2 regions of the Eubacterium sp. AF15-50 genome follow, and region 1 is predicted to be linked to the other one. Evidence: predicted binding sites of a transcription regulator. Region 1 holds the regulator's gene; the other holds the start of a gene.
The links. Region 1 encodes HrcA, which represses chaperone genes, less so after heat shock. Its sites were predicted from a motif close to TGTTAGCACTCNNNNNNNNNGAGTGCTAACA; they were not measured.
Positions count from the first base shown of each region.

Region 2: htpG (molecular chaperone HtpG) is a predicted target of HrcA. The motif match lies at 3,004-3,034, and genes of this name have one in related genera.

Region 1 covers NZ_CAKVZL010000042.1:394-15,263, forward strand. The annotation lists gene Q5O73_RS06215 (hypothetical protein) at 1-308, opposite strand, end outside; gene Q5O73_RS06220 (MATE family efflux transporter) at 296-1,342, opposite strand; gene epsC (serine O-acetyltransferase EpsC) at 2,110-3,081, shown strand; gene rbr (rubrerythrin) at 3,231-3,770, shown strand; gene Q5O73_RS06235 (patatin family protein) at 3,826-4,677, shown strand; gene Q5O73_RS06240 (PTS transporter subunit IIABC) at 4,750-7,068, shown strand; gene Q5O73_RS06245 (MATE family efflux transporter) at 7,128-8,531, opposite strand; gene hrcA (heat-inducible transcriptional repressor HrcA) at 8,873-9,922, shown strand; gene grpE (nucleotide exchange factor GrpE) at 9,953-10,594, shown strand; gene dnaK (molecular chaperone DnaK) at 10,629-12,491, shown strand; gene dnaJ (molecular chaperone DnaJ) at 12,609-13,769, shown strand; gene Q5O73_RS06270 (citrate/2-methylcitrate synthase) at 13,898-14,870, opposite strand, start outside.
Region 2 covers NZ_CAKVZL010000058.1:1,303-13,639, forward strand. The annotation lists gene asd (aspartate-semialdehyde dehydrogenase) at 151-1,242, opposite strand; gene Q5O73_RS07395 (hypothetical protein) at 1,287-1,724, opposite strand; gene Q5O73_RS07400 (hypothetical protein) at 1,714-2,238, opposite strand; tRNA gene Q5O73_RS07405 (tRNA-Thr) at 2,269-2,341, opposite strand; gene Q5O73_RS07410 (DUF5721 family protein) at 2,482-2,973, shown strand; gene htpG (molecular chaperone HtpG) at 3,141-5,129, shown strand; gene Q5O73_RS07420 (tRNA-dihydrouridine synthase) at 5,180-6,133, opposite strand; gene argH (argininosuccinate lyase) at 6,301-7,674, shown strand; gene Q5O73_RS07430 (hypothetical protein) at 7,738-8,475, opposite strand; gene Q5O73_RS07435 (DNA/RNA non-specific endonuclease) at 8,664-9,743, opposite strand; gene Q5O73_RS07440 (ribonuclease Z) at 9,733-10,134, opposite strand; gene Q5O73_RS07445 (mechanosensitive ion channel family protein) at 10,155-11,036, opposite strand; gene Q5O73_RS07450 (phosphoglycerate dehydrogenase) at 11,111-12,274, opposite strand.

The DNA of each region.
Region 1 (14,870 bases):
TTTTTTACCCATTTGTAGGACAACGCCCTAGGCATTCCTACCACCATTTTTCCTAATTCATCAGCGGAAACCATCAGGTAAACCCAGTATACCGGAAGATGAAGTCCAACTGCACCAAGGAATACCATAGGGATTCCCACCAGCCAGTTGCCTACAAAGTTTGCCAAGAAGCAATACAGACTGTCTCCGCCGCTTCTTAAAATACCTGCTACAATGGCAAAGTTCTCTGCCCTAAATGGCATGGTCAAAGCAAAAATAACCATCATTTTTTGAGCATAGCCTAAGGATTCCTCGCCTACATTAAACATACTAAGAAGCAGGGTGAGAATAATGCTATAATTATTCCCAGAACAAATGCAACTGCCGGTATAAGAACCATAAATCGTCTGCTGTAGGCCTTTACCAACTCTAATTTATTTTCGCCTAATAATTTACCAAGCATAATTCCGGCAGCAGTTCCAATTCCCTGAGATAGAATCATTGCTAACTGGGTAAAGGTGTTTACAATCTGCAAAGCCGCCTGGGATGCAGTTCCGGTGTATTTGTATCCGATATTGTAAATGTTATTTCCAATGGCAAATACAACTTCACACATAATAAGAAATGTTCCGTAGTGAAAGTATTTTTTTACATCACTAAAGGAAAACTGGAAATATTCTTTTATCGGTGCACAAATCGGAAACTTCTTTATAATGGATACGCCATATAAAAACAGAAGCTCAAGGGTAAGAGCAATAATTGTACCTATGGCAGCACCACGGACTCCAAGCTTTGGAGCACCAAAATTTCCAAATATAAGTATGTAGTTAAAAATTGTATTTGTTGAAAGAGAAATAATTGTTCCAAGCATTGTTATAAATGTTTTTTCCGTGCTTACTAAAGATATGGAACATACATTTATAAGTCCGATAAGGACACATGAAATACTCATTATTTTCATATAAGAACTTCCAAGGGCTATAACCTCAGGGTCCTTCGAGTAAAGCAACATAATCGTATCCGAAAATAATGCCGTAAATATGGCGAATATAATGGAAAACGTCAGGTTTAATATAAACATCAGTCCCATATAATGATGAATAGACCTGGTATCTTTCTTTCCCCAATATTGGGATATAAAAACGCCGCCTGTGGCAGTTATTCCATTAAAAAGATAGAACAAAAGTCCAATCCAGCCACTTCCCATGGCTACGGCAGTAACCTCGGCAGCACCTAGCTGTCCAATCATAAAAACATCAAGCATATTAACTAATGCCTGAAAAAAGTTCTGTAGAGCAACAGGCGCTCCCAGTACCAGAATCTGCTTATAAAAAGCACGGTTATCGATAGTAACTTGTCCCATAAATTTTTGTAAAAACAACAGGGAGATACATTACAAAGTATGAGGTTAGATACCAAGTGAAATACCCGAAAAAACTCCCTGTTTTGCCCCCTTCCGATAAATATCACTTTATTCTATCACTAATAAAAAATATGTCTACAACTAAATCAAAAAATGTTGAAATTTTTTGTTGAAGTGAAAAGTTTATTTCTACTTCAGCCAAAATTTTTTGGACATTGTGGTTATTGGGCGTTGGATTTTTTTGACGTTGGGGTTATTTTGATGGAATCATTTAGAAATCGCCCCTTCCCCGACTTGAACTAAAGAAACAAACCGGGAAAAGAAAGATTTCATAATGAATTCCCGGCATGAATCACCTCTTACCCGGCTGAAACCAAAGAAACAAACCGGGAAAAGAAGGATTTCATAATGAATTCCTGGCATGAATCGCCCCTTCCCCGGCTAAAACCAAAGAAACAAACCGGTAAAAGAAAGATTTCATAATGAATTCCCGGCATAAATCACCTCTTACCCGGTTGAAACCAAAGAAACAAACCGGGAAAAGAAGGATTTCATAACGAATTCCTGGCACGAATTGTTTCTTCCCCGGCTGAAACCAAAGAAACAAACCGGGAAAACAACAATTTCATGATTAATTCCCGGCACGAATCCTAACTTGCCATTGAAACTAACATCGAGCCTGACACATAACCTAAAAAAGAGTTACACATATTTCAAAAATTGTGCTAGTATTATATAAAAGTAACTTAAGTCGAGGAGTTAAATATATGAGAGACGGACGTGAAGAAGAAATTAGGAATATTGTTGGAGAATTGTTGGAAGACTATAAGGATGACAGAACAATCAATCAGATTGAACTTTTTGACCAACCGGATACGGAGGTTATAGTTGATATATTAGATAAGATGTTGAAAATTGTCTTTCCGGGATTCTTCAGGGAAAAAACCTATAGATTTTATAATTTAAACAGCAGACTTACGGTTTTGTTAGAAGATGTTATGTTTAATTTGAATAAACAAATTGCCATAGCTCTTAGGCAGTTGCCGGAAAATCAGAATGCAAACGAAGACGAAATGGCTGAAAAAGCTGAAAAGATTACATTAGAGTTTTTCAAAAAGATTCCTTTGATAAGAGAGTATACAGAGACAGATGTTCAGGCGGCTTTTGATGGTGACCCGGCGGCATTTAACAGAAATGAGATAATTTTGTCTTATCCGGGATTATACACTATTACCATAAACCGTATTGCCCATGAACTTTTTAAACTGTCGGTACCACTTATTCCAAGAATTATGACTGAACATGCTCACAGTCAGACCGGAATAGACATTCATCCGGGAGCAACTATTGGAAAATATTTCTTTATGGATCATGGAACAGGAATAGTTGTGGGAGAAACAACTATCATTGGTGATAATGTAAAGGTGTATCAGGGAGTAACCATTGGTGCCCTGTCTACAAGAGGCGGTCAGAAATTAAAGGGTGTAAAGAGGCATCCGACTATTGAGGATAACGTTACTATTTATTCAGGGGCTTCGGTACTTGGAGGTGAAACCGTAATAGGAAGAAATTCAGTAATAGGAAGTAACGCATTTATCACCAGTTCCATTGCACCGGAAACCAGGGTAAGCATCAAAAATCAGGAGTTAAATTACAAAACCGGAAAAAACAAAAAAGAGGCTTCAGGCATTGAAATAACTGATTTAGAGCAGGATGAAAGCTGGTTTTATATTATTTAGAAAACATGCAGAATATGCATAAAAATAAAATGTGGGATAACCACATAATGTGGAATGCCTGAAATTAATTAGAAATACAGGAGTTTGGGGCATTCTCATAAAAATAAGGTGTGTCGTTGGGCACATCTAAAATATTAGGAGGAAATACTATGGAGTTAAAAGGATCAAGAACAGAGGCAAATTTAATGGCTGCATTTGCAGGAGAGTCACAGGCAAGAAATAAGTACACATATTACGCATCAAAGGCAAAAAAGGATGGATATGTTCAGATTGCAAATATTTTTGAAGAAACAGCAGCTAATGAAAAGGAACATGCAAAAATCTGGTTTAAATTATTACATGGCGGAGCAATTCCATCAACTGTAGAGAATTTAAAGGATGCGGCTGCAGGTGAAAATTACGAGTGGACAGATATGTATGCAGAGTTTGCCAAGGAAGCAAGAGAAGAAGGCTTTAACGAAATCGCAGATTTGTTTGACGGTGTTGCAAAAATTGAAAAAGAACATGAAGAAAGATACAAGAAATTACTGGAAAATATTGAAGGTGATTTGGTATTTTCAAAGGATGGAGATTGCGTATGGCAGTGCTTAAACTGTGGACATATTGTTATCGGTAAAAAAGCACCGGAAGTTTGCCCTGTCTGTGCACATCCACAGTCTTATTTCCAGGTAAAACCTGAAAACTATTAATATGTAAATGACTACTTAGTAGGCAAAGAACCAATTTGACAAGAAGGAGACGGTTATGAAAACGGGACTTGTATTAGAAGGCGGAGCCATGCGTGGTATGTATACTGCAGGTGTTCTGGATGTAATGATGGAAAATAATATTACTGTGGACGGAACCATAGGAGTTTCAGCAGGTGCTACTTTTGGCTGTAATTTCAAATCAAAGCAGATTGGTCGTACCATCAGGTACAATTTAAAATATTCCAAAGATCCCCGATATGTGGGAATAAGATCTCTGATAAAAACCGGTGATTTGTATGGAGCAGATTTCTGTTACAGGCAGTTGCCGGAAAAATTAGATGTTTTTGACATAAAAACATATCAGGAAAATCCAATGGAGTTTTACGCCGTGGCAACAGATATTGAAACAGGAAAGCCGGTTTATCACAAATGCCCTAATGGAGACAGGGTGGATGTTGAATGGTATCGTGCATCTGCATCTATGCCTCTGGTATCTAATATAGTTGAAATAGACGGACAAAAGATGTTAGACGGCGGAATTGCTGATCCTATTCCTATTCATGAGTTTCAGAAAATGGGATATGACAGAAATGTTATTATTCTTACCCAGCATGATGGTTATCGGAAGAAAAAAAGCAGTGCTCTTCCTTTAATTAAGTTAAAAATGGGAAAGAAATATCCTAATTTAGTGCATGATATGGAAATAAGACATGAAATGTACAACAAAACTCTTGACGATATCAGGGAAATGGAGAAGAAAAAGCAGGTATATGTAATCCGTCCAAATAATCCTATTAAAATTAAAAGGACAGAGACTGATCCGGAAAAGTTAAAGGCTTTGTACGAGACCGGTAGAAAAGAAGGATTACAGCATATTGAAAATATTAAAAAGTTTTTAGAAATGTAATTGGCAAAAATCGGGTATGATTTTCCTTTTTTGGTTCAAAATAATGTTGAATAATAAAAAAAGGAGAGTCATATGAAAGACAGAATTTTTGGTGTATTACAACGTGTAGGCAGGTCTTTTATGCTTCCTATAGCCATATTGCCGGTAGCAGGTTTGCTTCTTGGAATAGGTGGCTCATTTACTAATGAAACCACTCTTAAAACATATGGATTAGAAGGAATCATGGGGCAGGGGACAGTTTTTCACGGAATCTTTCAGGTTATGAACGATGCCGGAAATATTGTGTTCTCTAACCTGCCTATTTTGTTTGCCATTGGAGTAGCCATAGGCATGGCAAAAAAGGAGAAAGAAGTTGCGGCGCTGTCTGCGGTAATTGCGTTTTTTATTATGCATGCATCAATTAGTGCTCTTATATCTATAAATGGTGGAATTGAAAATATGCTTCAGGGGGCAGTGGCTGATGTATGCGGAATTACATCACTGCAAATGGGTGTTTTCGGTGGAATTGTTGTTGGTCTGGGAGTGGCGGCACTTCACAACAGGTTTTATCGAATTGAACTTCCTCAGGTTTTATCGTTTTTCGGAGGAACGAGATTTGTACCTATTATAAGTGCACTTGTTTACACTTTGGTGGGAATATTGATGTATTTTATCTGGCCACCGGCCCAAATAGGAATAAACTCAGTAGGAAATGTTGTACTTAATTCAGGATACATCGGAACATGGGTTTACGGATTTATGGAAAGATTGTTAATTCCCTTTGGACTTCATCATGTATTTTATATTCCTTTCTGGCAGACTGCTGTTGGGGGAACAATGGAAGTTGGAGGGCGTATTGTTGAAGGTGCCCAAAACATTTTCTTTGCACAGTTGGCAGATTCAGGAGTAACTCATTTTGCAGTTTCGGCTACAAGATTTATGTCAGGAAAATTTCCACTTATGATTTTCGGACTTCCCGGGGCAGCTCTTGCCATGTATCGCACGGCACAGCCTAGAAAAAGAAAACTTGTATATGGACTTTTACTTTCAGCAGCACTGACGTCAATGGTTACAGGTATCACTGAGCCTTTAGAGTTCACATTTTTATTTGTAGCGCCTCTTTTGTATGGAGTACATTGCGTTTTTGCCGGCTTAGCTTACGCATTAATGCATTTCTTTAACGTTGGAGTAGGAATGACTTTTTCAGGGGGACTTATTGACCTTTTCCTTTTTGGTATTTTACAGGGAAATGCCAAAACAAACTGGATATGGGTTGTTATTGTAGGAGTGTTTTATTTCATAATTTATTATTTCTTATTTAGTTTCCTTATTAAAAAACTTAATTTAAGAACTCCCGGAAGATTTGATGATGACGAAGTTAAATTATATAAACGAAGTGATGTGGATGCAAAAAAGAAAGGCAGCTCAGGAACTGATTTGGGAGATACAGCAGTAAGTGAATCCGATGGTGTAGTAGGAAGTAAATCAGGAGGCACAGCAGGAAGTGACGAGGGAGATGACTCTAAAGAAGCAATCGCTAATGAATTGTCTATTGCCATTTGCAAAGGCTTAGGTGGAAAAGACAATATTTCAGATGTGGATTGCTGTGCTACAAGGTTAAGGTGTACGGTTTTTAATGCCGATTTGGTAAATGATTCAGTTCTGAGAATGACAGGTGCATCAGGGGTTGTTCACAAGGGCAATGGGGTGCAAATAATATACGGGCCAAAAGTCACGGTAATAAAATCTGATTTTGAGGAATTTTTAGAAAGTGACTTAGCAGATACCATAGGAAAAGAAACGGAGGCTTTAAGGGAGAACCATAAGGATAGTATCAGAGAAAATAATGAGAATGATACCATAGAGAGGAATAAGAATGGTACTATGGAAAGTAATGAGAATAATGGGAATGGTATTACGAGGAAAGAAACAAGTATTACATCCGGAGGGAAAAAGATTCTTGTTTTAAGTCCAATTACCGGATTTGCGGATAAAATTGAAAATGTGCCTGATGAAGCTTTTGCTTCAAAAATGATGGGGGATGGTGCTGCGGTGACACCAAGGGCACCGATAGTCAAGGCACCGGTAGATGGAGAAGTGACATTTGTCTTTGATTCTAAGCATGCCATAGGAATAAAGGATTCAAATGGATTAAATTATATTATTCATGTGGGAATTGATACAGTAAAGTTAGGAGGAAAAGGATTCGATGTGTTTGTAAGAGCCGGAGACAAAGTAAAATATGGAGACACTCTTATGAAACTTGATTTGGAATATTTGAAGAAAAATGCTCCATCCATTGTATCACCGGTTTTGTGCACTGATATGAATAACAGGATGACTATAAAACTTCTAAAAGAAGGTGCAGTACAGGCAGGAGAAGAATTGTTTGAAATTGAAATTTCGGAATAGCTGTGGAGATAGGCAGGGCAGGTGAAATTACAAAAATGAAATTTCACCGCCCCGGTTTCCTACTCCACAATTATATTTAGCCAATCGCCTTTTTTCACAAGAATAAATCCCACAACAGATTTAATGGCATCAAGCATACTTATAATAAAGAACATCCACACAATCGGAAGATTAGTGAAATGTGCCAGTAGCATTGCCACAGGTACATTTACCGCCCATATAAAACCACTGTCAAAAATAAAAGTCATAACCGTTTTGCCACCACTTCTAAGAGTAAAGTACGCCGCATTGGTAAAGGCGTTAAATGGTGTGGCAAGAACATATACCAAAATAAATCTTGTGGCAAGATAACGTATTTCTCCGGTTGTGTTATATATACGTGGGAACAAAGGTGCTGCAATAAGCAACAGGGCAGATACTCCAAGAGAAATCATTAAAGAAAAAGTGATCATCTTCGTATCCGTTTCCTTAGCCTCTTTTAGCTTGCCGGCACCAATTAACTGACCAATAACAATAGAAATGGCAATGCCCATTGTTAAGAAAAATGTATTAACTACATTATTAAGAGTGTTGGAAATATTAAGCCCGGCTATGGCCGAAAGTCCTCTGGTAGAAAGTGCCTGTGTCTGCATTGTTATTCCGGCGGCCCAAAGCAATTCGTTAAATAATAAGGGAGTACCGCGTAAAAGAATCTTTTTTACAAGAGAGGAAGGCACATGCAAATTGCTATAAACACCTTTAATAAACCTATATTTATCACTGTGTCTGTAGGTATAAATTATAAGATATCCACATTCAACAAATCTTGACATAACTGTTGCAATGGCAGCACCTATGACTCCCAGTTTTGGAAAACCAAGTAAACCGAATATTAAAAGAGCATTGAAAACAAAGTCAACAATAACGGCTAAAAGTCCTGCTATCATAGGAACCATGGTTTGACCGGCTTCCTTAAGGGTTGTGCTATAGCAATTTGCCACTACAAAAGGAATAATACTAAAAAGCATGATGTATAGATAATCCCTGGCATATTTAAATGTAGCATGGATATTTCCGGAAGCCCCACCTTCATGCAGGAACATATTAATTAAAGGTTCGTGGAGAATAATTAAAACACACATGCTTATGGCAATAATAAATATTCCTATAATTAATTTCATTCTAAATACATTTCTGGCACCATTATGATTATTCTGACCGAAATATTGGGCAGAAAAAATTCCCGCTCCGGACATTCCACCAAAAACTGCCAGATTAAACACAAAAAATAACTGGTTAATAATGGCAACACCGGTCATCTGGTCTGTTCCGATTTTTCCTACCATTACATTATCAAGCATAGCAACAAAGTTAGTAAGAAGATTTTGAATAACAATAGGCAGTGCAATAGCCATAATCATTTTGTAAAAAGCTTTGTCGCCAAAATATTTTGTTCTAAAAGTCTGTTTTCCTTCCGCAACCATTAAAATAACCTCATCTCATTAAATAATTTAAATAAAAACAGCAATAAATAACTGTATAAAATAATCACAATAATTAATTGCAATAGGTAGTAGAATAACACATGATTCCACTACAATCAATATAAAAATATAAATTAATTTTATAGTTTTAAGATATATTGGTAATGTGCATTATTATAATAGAAGAAAAACTTAAAATAGTGGCGTTAAAAATGTTTACAATTTATTAACAAATCTTTTTTAATAAAATTGTTGACAAAGTACTTTGATAGTGATATTTTAGTGTCAGATGAAATATTAGCACTCGAAACTAATGAGTGCTAATAAATCAAAGAAAGGAGATGCTTATGGAACTTAGTGATAGAAAAGAAAAGATTTTAGATGCTATCATCAGAAGCTACTTAGAAACAGGCGAGCCGGTAGGTTCCAGAACCATTTCCAAGAACACTGATTTGAATTTAAGTTCAGCTACCATTAGAAATGAAATGTCTGACTTAGAAGAGATGGGATACATTATCCAGCCCCATACATCGGCAGGACGTATTCCTACAGATAAAGGTTACAGATTTTATGTGGACAATATCTTAAAGGATAAGATGTCTGAGTTAGATGAAAGAGAAAAGAAGGTAACTGAAAAAGAAGATTTGTTAATTGAGAAGGTTGATAAGGTTGAGACATTACTTCAAAATATGGCAAAGGTATTAGCAAATAATACTAATTATGCCACCATGGTATCCGCACCGAAGTCTCAGGAGAATAAAATCAAGTTTGTTCAATTATCAGTAATTGATGAAAATCAGTTGTTATGCACTGTTGTTTCTGACAAGAATCACGTAGTTAACAGAATTATAAAGATTACACAGCAGATTAGTCAGGAAATGATAGTGAGACTGAATGTGGCACTTAACACTGTTTTGGCAGGTTTGTCATTAGAAGAAATCAACTTAGGAGTTATTTCCACATTAACATCTCAGGCAGGAGAGTTTGAGGGATTGGTTAATGAAGTGTTAAAGACCATTACGGAAGCTATTGCTACAGAGGCACAGATGAAGATTTACACATCAGGTGCCACTAATATTTTTAAATATCCTGAGCTTAGTGATAAGGAAAGAGCCAGCCAGTTACTTACAACATTAGAAGAAAAGTCACAGCTGACGGAACTTATTAATGAAAGTGATGAGGAAACAGGCATTCAGGTATATATAGGTAGTGAGAGCCCGGTTAAGTCCATGAAGGATTGTAGCGTTGTCACGGCAACATACGAGCTTGAAGATGGATTTAAAGGAACTATCGGTATTATAGGACCGAAGCGAATGGACTACGAAAAGGTTGTTGAAACTTTAAGAACTGTTAAAGAACAGTTAAGTGAGACTTTTAAAGATGATAATTAGTATAAAGTTTTAAGAAAGGATGATTATCCGATGCAAAAGGAAAATAAAGATTTAGATGAGAACCTTGAAAAAGATGTGGCAAATGAAGAAACTACAGAGGAAGTAAAGGAAGAATCTAAAAAAGAAGAAAAGTCACAGGATGCAAAAGCACAGGATGTGGCAGAGGAAAAGCAGGATGCATCAGACAAGAATGAAAATCCTGATAAGAAAAAAAAGCGTGGCTTAAAGAAGAAGGACAAAAAAGACCAGCAGATAGAGGAACTTAATGATAAGTACCAGAGATTATTTGCAGAGTTCCAAAACTTCAGAAGCCGAAGCGAAAAGGAAAAGGCAGCAATGTTTGAAACAGGTGCCAAATCTATTATAGAGAAGATACTTCCTATAGTAGACAACTTTGAAAGAGGAGTTGCAGCACTTAGTGAAGAAGATTTAGAGTCACCTGTAGGACAGGGAATGAATCTTATTTATAAACAATTACTTTCAACTCTTGATGAAATGGGAGTTACAGCTATTGAAGCCGAAGGAAAGGAATTTGACTCTGACCTTCACAATGCAGTAATGCATGAGGAAAACGATGAACTTGGTGAAAACATTGTTTCTCAGGAACTGCAGAAAGGCTATAAATATAGAGATACTGTTATTAGACACAGTATGGTAAAAGTTGCAAATTAACTAAAGTTTTATGTTATTTTAGGAGGAAAATAAAATGGGAAAGATTATTGGTATTGATTTAGGAACAACAAACTCATGTGTAGCTGTTATGGAAGGTGGAGAACCTACAGTTATAACAAATGCAGATGGAGCAAGAACAACTCCTTCAGTAGTTGCTTTTAAAAAAGATGGTGAAAGATTAGTTGGTGAGCAGGCTAAACGTCAGGCAGTAACTAATGCAGAAGGTACAGTATCATCAATTAAGAGACATATGGGTACAGATTATAAAGTTACTATTAACGACAAGTCTTATACACCACAGGCTATTTCAGCTATGATTCTTCAGAAGTTGAAAGCTGATGCAGAAAGCTATCTTGGTGAAAAAGTTACAGAAGCAGTTATAACTGTTCCGGCATATTTCAATGATGCTCAGAGACAGGCTACAAAGGATGCAGGTAAGATTGCAGGTCTTGATGTTAAGAGAATTATCAACGAGCCTACAGCAGCAGCTTTGGCTTATGGTCTTGATAATGAAAAAGAACAAAAGATTATGGTATACGATTTAGGTGGTGGAACATTTGATGTATCTGTTATCGAAATCGGTGATGGCGTTATCGAAGTTTTAGCAACAAACGGTGATAATAAGCTTGGTGGTGATGACTTTGATAAGAAGGTTATGGATTATATGGTAGCTGACTTTAAGTCAAAAACAGGTATTGACCTTTCAAATGATAAGATGGCTATGGAAAGAATTAAAGCTGAAGCAGAAGATGCTAAGAAGAAACTTTCATCATCTACACAGGTTGAAATTAACATCCCATTCATTACAGCTAATGAGCAGGGACCTCAGCATCTTAATATGACTCTTACAAAGGCTAAGTTTGATGAACTTACAAGAGACTTAGTTGAGAGAACAGCTATTCCTGTACAGAATGCGTTAAAGGATGCAGGAATTACAGCTTCAGAGCTTAGCAAAGTATTATTAGTTGGTGGTTCTACAAGAATCCCGGCTGTTCAGGATAAGGTTAAACAGTTAACAGGTCACGAGCCATCAAAGAAGATGAATCCTGATGAATGTGTAGCTATTGGTGCTTCAATTCAGGGTGGTAAATTAGCAGGTGACGCAGGTGCCGGTGATATTCTTCTTCTTGATGTTACTCCACTTTCATTATCAATTGAAACAATGGGTGGTGTTGCTACAAGACTTATCGAGAGAAATACAACTATTCCTACAAAGAAGAGCCAGATTTTCTCAACAGCAGCAGATAACCAGACAGCAGTAGATATTAACGTAGTACAGGGTGAGAGACAGTTCGCAAGAGATAACAAGTCCCTTGGACAGTTCAGACTTGATGGAATTCCTCCAGCAAGAAGAGGTGTTCCACAGATTGAGGTTACATTTGATATTGATGCAAACGGTATTGTTAATGTATCAGCTAAAGACCTTGGAACAGGAAAAGAACAGCACATTACAATTACAGCCGGATCAAATATGTCAGATGAAGATATTGATAAGGCAGTTAAGGAAGCAGCTGAATATGAAGCAGCTGATAAGAAACGTAAGGAAGCAATTGATGCAAAAAATGACGCTGAAGCTATCATTACTCAGACAGAACAGGCAATGAGCGAAGCCGGTGATAAGTTAGCAGAAGGTGATAAGCAGGCAGTTCAGGCTGACATCGATGCATTAAAGGCCACAGTTTCTGCAATTGGTGCTAATGAACCTACAGAGGCTCAGGTTGAGGAATTAAAGGCTGGAAAAGAGAAATTAATGAACTCAGCACAGCAGTTATTCCAGAAGATGTACGAACAGGCACAGGGTGCTGCAGGAGCACAGGGTGCAGGTCCTGACATGAATGCAGGTGGAGCCGCACCACATGATGACGATGTGGTTGATGGAGACTTCACAGAAGTATAAATTAAAAATATAATGGGGTGATGCCCCTTATTACCGGAGAATCCCGCCCGTTTCAAACGGACGGGTTTTCCCACGAAATAAGATACGCTATTTTTTAACGATGGAAGGTATATTATTATGGCAGATAAGAGAGATTATTATGAGGTGTTAGGCGTTGACAAGAACGCTGATGCAGCCACAATAAAAAAAGCATATAGAACTCTGGCAAAAAAGTATCACCCTGATGCAAATCCGGGAAATGAAGAGGCAGCTGCAAAGTTCAAGGAAGCATCAGAAGCATATGCGGTGTTATCTGATGATGAAAAGAGAAAGCAGTACGACCAGTTTGGTCATGCGGCTTTTGATGGCAGTGGCGGAGCAGGTGGCTTTGACTTTAACAATATGGATTTCGGTGATATTTTCGGTGGATTCGGTGATATCTTTGGTGATATTTTCGGAGGTGGAAGCCGTGGACGTTCAAGAAGCAATAACGGTCCAATGCGTGGAGCCGATGTGAGATGTGGTATCCGAATTACTTTTGAAGAGGCTGTATTTGGATGCAAGAAGGAAGTTACAATTAATTACAAGGAAATATGTAAAACCTGTAACGGAACAGGTGCAAAGCCTGGAACTTCTCCTGAAAAGTGTCCTAAATGTAATGGTCAGGGTCAGTATGTTTCACGTCAGCAGACTATGTTTGGTATGATGCAAAGTACTCAGGTATGTCCTGATTGTCGCGGAACAGGTAAAATTATCAAGGAAAAATGTCCTGATTGCTATGGCAATGGATATAAACAGACGAAGAAGAAAGTTACTATTGATATTCCTGCAGGTATTGATGATATGCAGAGAATCCGTAAAACAGGTGAAGGGGAACCGGGTACAAACGGTGGCCCAAGAGGTGATTTGTTAGTTGATGTTCGTGTATCTCCAAGTGCAAACTTTGAGCGTGATGGTATGAATTTGTATAACAATACCCGTATATCATATGCACAGGCAGCATTAGGTGGAGATATTCGTGTCAAAACCATAGATGGTGATGTTAAATTTAACATTAAGCCGGGTACACAAACAGGAACACGTATCAGACTTAAGGGAAAGGGCGTTTGCAATGTACACAATCAGAATACAAAGGGAGACCAGTATTCAACTCTTGTGGTTGACGTTCCTACTCACTTAAATTCAGAACAAAAAGAGCTTCTTAAGAAATTTGATGAAATCTCAGGCAATACACTTCATGAGTTTGACGATGCGAAAACGGGAGGAACTGAGAAGAAGAGAAAGAAGAAATTCTTTTAAAAATAGAGAAATTCAAATTTGCTGAAAATTAAATCTGAAAGAATAGAGGCAGTTAGAATGAACAATTTGTTTAAACTAACTGCCTTTATTTTATTTAAAAATGTATATTATTTAAAGTCATATTTTGTTTATCGCTTGTTAAGTGGTACATATGCCGTAGGTTTTGCCACGTTCTTGTAAGCCGGACGGATAATCTTTCCGGCATTAATGATTTCTTCAATACGGTGTGCACTCCAACCTGCCATTCTGGCGGCGGCAAACATTGGGGTATATAATTCATCAGGTAAACCTAACATCGAATATACAAATCCACTGTAGAAATCTACGTTGGCACTAACACTTTTCTTTCTGTTGTGAGCCTTTGAAATAACCTCAGGGGCAAGACGTTCAACATTTTCATAAAGATGATACTCGTCCATAAGATTCTTTTCTTCGGCAAGTTTTTTTGTGAAACTCTTCAAAAGTTTGGCTCTTGGGTCTGATATGGCATAAACAGCATGACCAATACCATATATTAATCCTGACTGGTCAAAGAGACGTTTATCTAAGATACCCTTAAGATAATTTTTAACCTCATCATCGTCGTTCCAGTCATTAACAGTTTCTTTCATGTTATCAAACATTTTCTTAACCTTAACATTAGCACCACCGTGTCTTGGACCCTTTAAGGAACAAAGAGAGGCGGCAATTGCTGAGTATGTATCTGTTCCTGATGAAGATACAACATGGTTAGTAAAGGTTGAGTTATTACCACCGCCATGTTCTGCATGAAGAACAAGTGCCAAATCCAAAATTTTAGCTTCCAAATTGGTATAGGAGCTGTCGGGTCTTAAAAGTCTTAAGATATTTTCAGCTGTTGATAGCTTAGGGTCAGGATTTATAATGTGAAGATTATCATGATAGTGATAATGCCTCATTGACTGATATCCATATACTGAAATAAGAGGAACTCTTGCTATAAGACTTAAACTCTGACGTAAAACGTTTGGAATGGAAGTATCATCAGGGTTATCGTCCCATGAATACAGGGACAATACACATCGTGCCAAAAGATTCATCATATCCTTGCTTGTAGCCTTCATAACAATGTCTCTTACAAAG
Region 2 (12,337 bases), on a different contig from region 1:
AATCTCCTGTAAGTTTGATAAAACAGTTATAGTAATTCTGTGTATATTTTTTGTATCAACTATTGCATTTTTTAATCTTAAACATAAAAAGAGTTATTGCTTTAAAAATCAAATTTAATAAATAAAGCAATAACTCATAATTATTACATATTATTTTGCTGTAATATATCCCTTTGCAACTAAAAGTTCTGCTGATAATACAGCTCCTCCTGCGGCACCTCTAAGAGTATTATGTGATAATCCCACAAACTTGTAATCGTATACACTGTCTTCTCTCAAACGTCCTACTGAAATTCCCATTCCATGTTCAAAATTAACGTCTAAAGCTACCTGCGGTCTGTTATCATCCTCTAAGTACTGAATAAACTGCTTTGGTGCACTAGGAAGTTCTAACTTCTGCGGCTCTCCACTAAAGTTTACCATAGCCTCAATTAATTCTTCCTTTGAAGGCTTTTTAGCAAACTTAACAAATACAGCTGCCGTATGTCCGTCTAAAACAGGTACTCTGATACACTGTGTTGTAATAACCGGTGATGTAGCCTTAACAATTTCTCCATCAACAATCTTACCCCAAAGTCTAAGTGGCTCCTGCTCTGATTTTTCTTCTTCACCACCAATGTATGGAATAATGTTTCCCACCATTTCAGGCCAGTCCTTAAATGTTTTGCCGGCACCTGAAATAGCCTGATATGTTGTTGCTACAACTTCTGTAGGCTCAAATTTCTTCCATGCTGTAAGAACAGGTGCATAACTTTGTATTGAACAGTTAGGTTTAACTGCAACAAATCCTTTTGTTGTGCCAAGTCTCTTCTTCTGGAATTCTATTACTTCATAATGTTCAGGATTAATTTCAGGAACTACCATTGGTACATCCGGTGTCCATCTGTGAGCACTGTTGTTTGATACAACAGGTGTTTCTGTTTTTGCATAATCCTCTTCAATTTTCTTGATTTCTTCCTTTGTCATGTCAACAGCACTGAAAACGAAGTCAACTGTTGAAGCAACTGCCTCTACTTCATTAACATTGTGTACAATCATCTTTTTTACACTTTCAGGCATTGGAACTGACATTTTCCATCTGTCCCCAACAGCTTCTTCATATGTCTTTCCTGCTGAACGTGGGCTTGCAGCCAACGTTGTAACTTCAAACCATGGATGATTATCAAGCAATGTGATAAATCTCTGTCCTACCATACCTGTAGCTCCAAGTACGCCTACTTTTAATTTCTTGTCTAATTTCATCATTTCTCTCCTAAAAAATATATTTTAAATTTTATTTAACAAACTTAATAAAGCTCAGACCAGCCATCTCCATTTTTTGAATCAGATTTTTTAGTTTCATCTTCTGTTTTAGAGGTAGTATTCTGCTCATTTTTTTTCTTTGTTTCTTTATTTTCAATGGCTTCATCTGTGAAAATATCATTCATTTCATTGACGTTGCCATTTTTTTTATCATTTTTAGTTTTGTCTGTCTTTTCAGTTGTAGCACTATCAGGCTTTGTTGTTTCCACAACAACATTTCCCTGTGCATCTGTTACTGTTTCTGACAAAGCTTCAACAGTCTGATCCACGTATGTTGTGTTTTCTTTTGTCGCAGCTGATGTGGTTATCTTGTTACTGTCACCTTTATCTTTATTTGATTTTTTTATGCCAAATATAACTGCTACAATGGCAATTACAACTATAACCGCTAACACAATTATTACAATCTTCTTATTTTTCATTTACATCTCCACTCTGCGTTGTCTTTTCACGCTGTTCAATTAAATACCTGTTATAATCATCCCTCGATTTTTTCCAGGTATCTGACATACAGTAAATATTAATGTTTACCATCAAGTAACAAAACATCCATATAATAATTAATCCTGTTATGGAAGCGCCTGCCGTTCTCCTTTTAAATAGTGGAATTGAATCCCGATATTTAAAATCTGATAAGAAAATGGCGGGACTAAAAAATAATATGAAAAAGAAAATATATTTTATGACAAACAACACCACATCCATAGGTTCAAAAGTGTAATACTTTATTTCACCGTAGATTCCGGTAATTATATAAAACGTCATAAAACCATAATATAAAATAGCAAGTATCATCTTATATGAAACACCTGAACGGAAACCAAAAAGTTTTATTCTGTCATCTTTTAGGGAATTTTGTCTGTTGTTTCTTCCCTGCCTGTTTCCTCTTGAATAAATATTGTTGTTTTTTGGTACTTTATAAGGTTTGTATGACATATAAAAGCCTCACTATTAATAAAAAATAAAAGCTCCTGGCGTGACTCGAACACGTGACCTGCTCATTACGAGTGAGCTGCTCTACCAACTGAGCTACAGAAGCGTCTAAACAATGATATTATACATAGTTAAAATATAAATGTAAAGTTTAAAATTACATTTACTTTACATTTTACCACATTATAATAACTATTTTTCTTTAACATTCTTGATGTGAAGTATTTTGTCTGCTATAATTTTTTTATGATTAGTTTTAAAGTAAATGATATAAATAATTTTATGCAGCATCTTTTAGTTAAGGAGACTTTTGATAATTATTTATTATGCGAAGGACAAATTGATACTTCTAATTCGTTCTCCCTTAACGGACGGATAAATGCGGCTTTTTATGATTCTAATGAACTTGAAGCAAAAATAAATGACTTTGTATATTGGAAGGATATTAAACATATATGCTTTGAAATCATAAAAGGTAAAAAAGTTCCAACTAAAATGAAGCTGGTATTTTCTCTTGCCAAGGAATATCACGGCAAAATTCTAGACGCCTCCGGTATGGATATGGATTTACACCAAATAGGCGGACTGTACATACATATTTTATATGAAAATAATACATTAGAAGTTATAACAGGCACTTCCATTAATGTTTTCACCATGGATAAAACATTAGATCATTATTGGGATAAAATGGTTCTTACCTTTTTTAACAATTATTTTTCCTGTGATGAAAACTAATTTTTTCTAAAATGTTAACAAATAGTAAACTTTTAGCACTCGTTTGAAGCGAGTGCTAATTTTGTATTGACTTTTTATTTTTGTGCGTTAAAATTGACTTTATTGAGAAGGATTACTTCTCTTTTTAGATTTGAAATAAAATATTTTTATATAAGGAGTGATTAATAATGGCAAAAACAGGAAGTTTATCTATTAATAGCGAAAACATATTTCCTATTATTAAGAAATGGCTGTACTCTGACCATGACATTTTTTTCAGAGAATTAGTATCAAACGGATGTGATGCGATTACCAAATTAAAGAAATTGGATATGATGGGTGAAACAGAAATCGCTGATGACGAAGAGCTTAAGGTTCAGGTTATTGTAAATCCTAATGAAAAAACCATCACTTTTATTGATAACGGTATCGGCATGACGGAGGATGAAGTTGATGAATATATTAACCAGATTGCCTTTTCAGGTGCTGAAGCTTTCCTTGAACAGTACAAGGACAAAACATCTGATGACCAGATTATAGGACATTTTGGTTTAGGCTTCTACTCTGCTTTTATGGTTGCCGACAGAGTTACAATTGATACATTATCTTACAAGAAGGATGCTAAGGCTGTATTGTGGGATTGTGAAGACGGAACCGAATTTAACATGAGTGAATCTGACAAAACAACCCGTGGCACAAAGATTACTCTTTACTTAAATGAAGACAGTGTAGAATTTGCCAATATGTACAGAGCCCGTGAAGTTTTGGATAAATATTGCTCATTTATGCCTGTGGAAATATTCTTATCTGACGAAACTGCAGAGCCTGAATATGAAACAATTGACGAATCAGAATTAACAGAAAAAGATACTGTTATTGAACATATTGTAGAGCCAGCTAAAACTGAAGAAAAAGAAAAGGAAGACGGTACTAAGGAGACTGTAGAGGTTGAACCTGAAAAGAAAAAAGTTAAGGTTTTGAAGCGTCCGGTAAGTATCAGTGACACTACTCCTCTTTGGACAAAACATCCAAATGAATGTAGTGATGAAGAATATCGTGCATTTTATCATAAGGTTTTCATGGATTATAAGGAACCTTTATTCTGGATTCATTTAAATATGGATTATCCATTTAATTTGAAAGGTATTTTATACTTCCCTAAGATTAATATGGAATACGAATCCATAGAAGGCACTATTAAACTTTACAACAATCAGGTATTTATCGCCGATAATATTAAAGAGGTAATTCCTGAATTTTTAATGCTTTTAAAGGGTGTTATTGATTGTCCTGATCTTCCACTTAACGTTTCACGTTCTGCTTTGCAAAATGATGGTTTCGTTAAAAAGATTTCAGACTACATTACTAAGAAAGTTGCTGATAAATTATCCGGTATGTGTAAAACCGATAAGGAAAATTATGAGAAATACTGGGATGACATTAGTCCCTTCATTAAATACGGCTGCTTAAAAGACGAGAAATTCTGCGAAAAGATGTCTGACTATGTTCTTTTCAAGAACTTAGATAATAAATATCTTACATTTAAGGAATGCCTTGAAGAAAATAAGGAAAATCATGAAAACACTATTTTCTATACAAACGACCCTGTTCAGCAGAGCCAGTATGTAAATATGTTTAAGGCTCAGGGCATCGATGCAGTTATTTTAAAGGACAGCATTGACCAGCCATTTATTACACAGCTTGAATCAAAGAATGAAGGGGTTAAATTTAAACGTATTGATGATGAATTAAACGATTCATTCACGGAAGAATTAAGTGAAGATGAAGAAAAATCATTAAAAGAAAAGTTAAGCGAAACCTTCAAGAAAGCGTTGGGAAGGGAAATTGATATAAAGGTTCAGAAATTAAAGGATGAAAAGGTATCTTCTATGATTACCGTTTCTGAAGAGACACGCCGTATGCAGGATATGATGAAAATGTATGGTATGTCTAATATGGATCCTTCAATGTTTGGCGGAGCCGGTGAAACTCTTACCCTTAATGCTTCTAACAATCTTGTTAAGTATATTTTGGACAATCCGGAAGGTGAAAACACAGAGCTTATTTGCAAACAGCTTTATGATTTAGCATTAATAAGCCATACACCACTTAATCCTGAAAGCATGACAGCCTTCATTGAACGAAGCAATAAAATTCTTGAAATTTTAACTAAATAATTCAAAGAAACTCCGGTTACCTTTTCTTGTGTAATCGGAGTTTTTTCTTTTTATTTAAGTTCCATTGTTACAAATATTTCTTCTACTGCCAGGTTGTATTTGTACAAATTCTGGCATTTTCTAACCAACTTGGCACACTTATTTTCATCTTCAAAATTCCATGATACATAATTCCAAAATTCCTTCATTTTGAATAAAAGGTGCTTATCAGCTTTCATTATTTTTTCAAAATCCCGGTACAGCCTGTCATGGTACTGTTTTAACATTTCTTTAGTAAGCTTCTCTTGTCCCTTAATTTCATTTACCAACTGTGGATTTGCAATCAGTCCTCTGCCAATCATTACCGCCTCTACATTGTACTTTTTTGCAAAATTTTCATAATCCATAACTGTTCTAATGTCCCCATTATAGCACAAAGGATTCCTGCTCACCTTAAAAGCATAATCAAAAGCCTTCATATCCGGCGTATCCCTATACATTTGCTTTCTGGTTCTGGGATGTATGGTAAGTTCACTAATTGGATATTGGTTATAAACCTCCATAATTTCCGAAAATTCTTCAGCATCATTTACTCCTATCCTTGTTTTTACCGAAATATCCAGTCCACTTTCGTCTGAATCCCTCCAGTTAAATATTTCCTCAAAAAACCTGTCCATGGCATCTGTATCCCTAAGGAATCCCGAACCTTTGTTTTTGGCTACTACCGTACCTGAAGGGCAACCAATATTTATATTAATTTCCTTTGTATAACCCATATCCATAATCTGTTTTGTAGCCTTTATAAAATAATCTGCCCGATTAGTTAAAATCTGAGGAACTAGATTTACCTTACCACTATTGTTTTCCGGCAAAATATCCCTTATTTCTTTTCCCTTTAATTTGTCATTTACACAGGGAGAAATAAAGGGTGCATAGTATTTATCCACTCCACCAAACAAATCTGCAAAAACATTTCTATATGTAAATCCCGTTACTCCCTCTAAAGGTGCAAAATAAAATTTCATTATAACTGACCTTTCATTAGTTTTCTAATTATTTCATTGATTCTTAAGCAAGCTATAGTATATCAAAAGAACATTTGAAAAACCAGTGCTTAAATGATATACTTTTATAGTTGTAGGCCTATTAGGTCTTAAATAAACTAAAAATTACGAAATAGCGAGGTATACATATGAAATTATGGGGCGGTCGTTTTACAAAAGAGGAAAATCAGTTAGTTCATAACTTTAATGAATCTCTCTCTTTTGACCAGAAATTTTATGCACAGGATATACGTGGAAGTATTGCTCATGTTAAAATGCTTGGTAAACAAAATATTATTTCCACAGATGAAATGAATCAGATTATCAAAGGATTAGAAGGTATTAAGGAAGATATTGATAATGGTACTCTTCAGTTTTCAAAGGAAAGTGAAGATATTCACAGCTTTGTTGAAGCTAATTTAATAGAACGTATTGGCGACGCCGGCAAAAAGCTTCACACAGGAAGAAGCCGTAATGACCAGGTTGCCTTAGATATGAAATTATACACCAGAGATGAAGTGGTTGAAATTAACGGATTACTTAAGACTCTTCTTTCTTCTCTGTTAAATGTTATTGAAAATAACACAGAAACATATATGCCGGGATTTACTCATCTTCAAAAGGCACAGCCAATTACTCTTGCCCATCATTTTGGTGCATATTTTGAAATGTTTAAACGTGACCGTGACAGACTTGATGATATTTATAAACGAATGAATTATTGTCCTCTTGGTTCAGGTGCCCTTGCAGGAACTACCTATCCGTTAGACAGAGAATATACTGCACAGTTACTTGATTTTGACGGACCAACTTTAAACAGTATGGATTCAGTATCAGACAGGGACTACATAATTGAACTTCTTAGTGCATTATCCACCATTATGATGCATTTAAGCCGCTTCTGTGAGGAAATCTGCATTTGGAACTCCAATGAATACAGATTTGTCAACATTGACGATTCCTATAGCACAGGTTCAAGTATTATGCCACAGAAGAAAAATCCTGATATTGCAGAACTTATTCGTGGTAAAACGGGACGTGTATATGGTGCCCTTACTTCTATCCTTACAACAATGAAGGGACTTCCTCTTGCCTATAATAAGGATATGCAGGAAGATAAAGAGCTTACCTTTGATGCCATTGATACTGTAAAGGGCTGTATTGTTTTATTTACAGGAATGATTGACACAATGACTTTCAATAAAGATATTATGGAAGCCAGCACCAAACATGGATTTACTAATGCCACAGATGCTGCTGACTACCTTGTAAATCATGGTGTTCCTTTTAGAGATGCCCACGGAATTGTAGGTCAGTTAGTTCTTTTCTGTGAAGAAAAGAAAATTGCCTTAGACGATATGACTTTAGACGAATATAAGGCAATCAGCCCTGTTTTTGAAGATGATATATACAATGCTATCAGCTTAGAAACATGCGTAAACAAGCGAACAACCATCGGTGCTCCGGGACCTGATGCAATGAAAAAGGTAATTAAGGTATATAAAGAATATTTAAACAAATAAATCCGTACACAAAAATCTCCTGTCAGGCTATCCTGTAACAGGAGATTTTTAGTATGTATATTTTTAATCTATATTATTGTTTGATTTGTCCACCTTTTTCTGAATCCAATAAAATATTATGGCAGTCATAATGATTGACCATCCCAGATAAATCCCATTGTTTTCAAAGTGGATGTTCATATATGGAATGTATACTACTTCCCAATCAGTTACCCTTCTGTCAAAGTAATTTGAAACCGAGAAAATGCTTCCAAAAAGTTGAACTGAACCTATTAATAACATCATAAAATTTAATACTTTCCTGTTTTTTACAACCAGTGCCATGACAACAGCAGCTATTAGACCAATCAAAACTGCCATGAAAAAACATTTGTCCCAAATTGCATAATTATCTCCCATAAAATATTTTTCAACATAACTTCTGTCTTTATCTGATATTATGTGTATGCTGTTTTTTAATCTTTCAGCATTATGAAAAATGATACTTGTGGGTATAATATATCCCCATTCCATAACACACACAAACGATACCAGAAACATTCCATTATTTTTAAAAATTTTATCAGTCAGAAAAAATATGAAATAACCTATTACACAACCCAAAATCATAAGAATGGCATTTGGGTTAAGTAAAAACATAATCAATGAACCAAATATTACTCCACAATAACCTGAAAACATTTTTTGTATTGTTACTGTTGAAATTTTGTTCCCCTTTATGCATAAATACAAGCCTCCCAAAATGGATGCCGTTGCTTTAAGTATAAACAACCTCCAAAAAAGAAAAGTTAATATTTCCATAACTCCCTCCATGAATCAATCAAGCCTTAAAAAGGCAATGTTAACCTATATTAATACAAAAAATTATATTTCAAAATTGTATCTTTCTTGTAACATTATCAAATATTTCATACTAAAACAGGCATTACCTTAACGCAAGGTAGCAAGGTAACACCTGTTTCTACATCATATCTATAGTCTAAGTCATTCTAAGGGTTACATATTTTACACGGTTCATACCCCTGTTCTATCACTTCTTCTCTAGAGCCTTTATATTTGCCTTTATTTGCCTCACTCATTTGCTTAACACCTCTACATCCCGGCAAATGGAACTTATGTGTATTCATGTTTAAAATATAATCATACTTTGAATCATCCTGATTTTCATTAGAGGTTTGATTTTTTGATGTTCCACCTTTTGAAGTGTTATTTTTACTGCTTCCATTTTGTGCTGTCTTAATTTTCCCTGAGCCACTGCTTTCCCCTGTGGCATAGTTTATTTTTACATTTGGCTGAGCATTATAGCAAAATACGTTAAAACATATTCCGTCTCCATCATCCTCGACAGAATATCCTTCCATTAAGACACCTCTTGCCACCAGTTCATTTCCAACAAACACAGGAGTAACCCTATACATTACGTGATTTTTGGTTTCTTTTACATAATCTGCCACCATATTTTCAAAAGGAAGCATACCATCAACATTTAAATATCTGGTTCCCGTAATAAGGTTTCTCTCGTTGGCATTTTCTCCTGATAACTGGTATCCGATTAAATGACAGCGGTTGTACAGAGATTTTCCGTCAACAAAATTATATCTAACCGAATGCCAGCCTGTGGGCTTTACCTGACTTATGGAGCCTCTCTTTTCACTAGGCATTAAGTCTGTTCCAATAGATGCCTCAGCCACTCCACATCTTCCCAGATAATCAAGCTTTGAATACTTTTCAAAGGACTTTCCCTTTAATTCATTCTTTTTAAAAAATGGCTCGTTATTGTTAATTGCAACATATGGTTTGTTTTTATATTTCGGAACATTTTTATAGCTAAATGACGATTTGCTGCTCTTAGTTGTCCTTTTACTACTTTTATTCTTTTTCGACGATGTGTTTTTGCCACTTTTTTTCTTTGGCTTCTTAGAATCACTTTTAGTGGCACTGTTGTTCTTAGTAACTGCCTGAGTTACCTCTGTATTGTCTGAGTAAGTGGATATATCCTGACTACATCCTGAAAAAAATAAAGCAATAAGTGTTAAATATACCAGTAAACCTTTAAATTTATTCTTCATTTCTCAAATACACCTCTTTAACTATTTTTTCATGGGAATATCCCTTAAATTTCAAAGTAGACGTTAAATGGTAGCCTTCTAAATTGAGGCAATAATCTGACGGATATACTTTGTCCCATCTGTAAACAATTATTTTCTTTATATTTTCTAACTGAACATCTTCATTTTCCACAAAACAAAAGTCATTTTCCAAATATTGCCCTTCAAAATCATCAGTTATAACTATGTTTTCACATTCATTTTCAAATAATTTATGTGAATATTCAGTCATTATTAAATTATTGTTTTTAGTAATAAAGGCTATATCCTTAATTACTTCTCTATCCCGGCTTTGTCTTCTGTTATTAAAATACATACCGTTATTTAAATCCAAACATACAATTAAAACCATAGCAAGTGTTTCCTCCTCGTCTACTTATTTGAAATATGCACGTCTAACTGATTATAAGGTATAACAATGTCTTTTTCATCAAGACCTGTTTTGATATGTTCATTTAAATAGTCATATGCCTGCCAATAATCCTTTGTTTCCACCCATACTCTTGCCTCTAATGCTATGGCACTGTCATCTAATTTGGTAATTGCCACATCATTAGACCTGTCCTTTAGTGTATATGGGCATTTTGATATAATATCCCGTACAACATTTTTAACATTAGCAAGGTCGCTGTCATAGTGAACTGAAAACTTTACATCTACACGTCTGCCGTCTTCATTGGAATAATTAATAATAGTATTATTTGCCACTTCACCGTTAGGACATTTTATAATTCTGTTGTCATATTTAACCAATGTTGTATATATAATGTCAATTTTCTTAACAATACCTTCTTCACCACATATTTGTACATAATCCCCTATTATAAATGGTTTTGAAACCAAAATAAGTACGCCGCCTGCAAAGTTGGCAAGGCTTCCCTGAAGTGCCAGACCTATGGATAATCCACCTGTTCCTAAAAGGGTAATAAAAGATGTTGTCTGGATGCCGATTTCACCACATATAATGATTAAAACCATAACATAACCCACAACTTTTATTATTGAGTCAATAAATTTTACAACTCCCAAATCCACTGTAGACTTAAGAAGTAACTTTTTAACAAATTTCCGGACAAACTTAATTATAATTTTTCCAATTACAAATATTATAATTGCAACTAGTATGCTAAATCCGAAATTAATAAGCTTGTACACCATGCTATCTGTAAATTTAGCTAATCTGCTTACATCCTGGCTGATTTTTTCAACATCTAATTCATCTGCCACATTATCGGCTGCTAATAAAAATTCCATAATACTCTCCATAAAATCAATAATGAGGCTATTATACAACAGCCTCATTATATCAGTAAATTATTAAAAATAAATTATTTAACTATTCTTACCTTAATTACACCTTCAACTGCATTTAATTTTTCAATTAAAGCATCTGTTACAGGGTGGTCTAAATCAATAATTGCGTACGCAAAGTCTCCTCTTGACTTATCTACCATATCTGCCACGTTAATGTTTTCACCTGCTACTACAGATGTAAGCTGACCAATCATGTTTGGTACGTTTTTATGACAAATAGTAATTCTGGCTGTCTTATCACATACACCAAGAGTTGCTGCAGGATAGTTTACTGAATTTGTAATATTTCCGTTTTCAACGAAATCCATGATTTCATTTACTGCCATTACAGCACAGTTATCTTCTGATTCTTCTGTTGACGCTCCAAGGTGAGGAGTTGCAATTACGCCATCCATATTAGCTGTCTTTGCATTAGGGAAATCTGTAACGTATTTTTTAACCTTACCTGACTTAATTGCCTCAGCCATATCATCATCACATACAAGTAAATCTCTTGCAAAGTTAAGAACAACAACACCATCCTTCATCATGGCAATTGTGTCTTTATTAATCATTTCCTTTGTATCATCAAGAAGAGGTGTGTGAACTGTAATAAAATCACATGTCTTAAAAATTTCTTCTCTTGTATTTACAAGATTAACTGCTCTCTTAAGGCTTAATGCACTTTCAACTGAAAGATAAGGGTCTGTTCCATATACTTCCATTCCCAGTGAAACAGCCATATTTGCTACTAATCTTCCGATTGCTCCAAGACCAATAACACCAAGCTTTTTACCTTTAATTTCATTTCCGGCAAAATTCTTCTTTGCCTTTTCCATTGTCTTGTTAATGTTTTCATCTTCCTTGTTATCGCTTACCCACTTGTTGCCTCCGATTATATCTCTTGAAGCAAGAAGCATCCCACAAAGAACTAATTCCTTTACTCCGTTAGCATTTGCTCCAGGTGTGTTAAATACAACAATACCCTTTTCAGCACACTTATCAAGGGGAATATTATTAACTCCTGCACCTGCTCTTGCTACTGCCATAAGGCTTTCCGGTAAATCTAAATCATGCATTGCCGCACTTCTTACCAAAGCTACATCAGCCTGTGCAAAATCATCTGTCATTTCATAATTATCGCTAAATAAATCTGTTCCTAATTTAGAAATAGGATTTAAACAATTTACTTTTGTCATTTCTCTGCTCCTTATTTTATATTATAATCTGCAGCATAACCTAAAAAGCCATGCTGCAATATA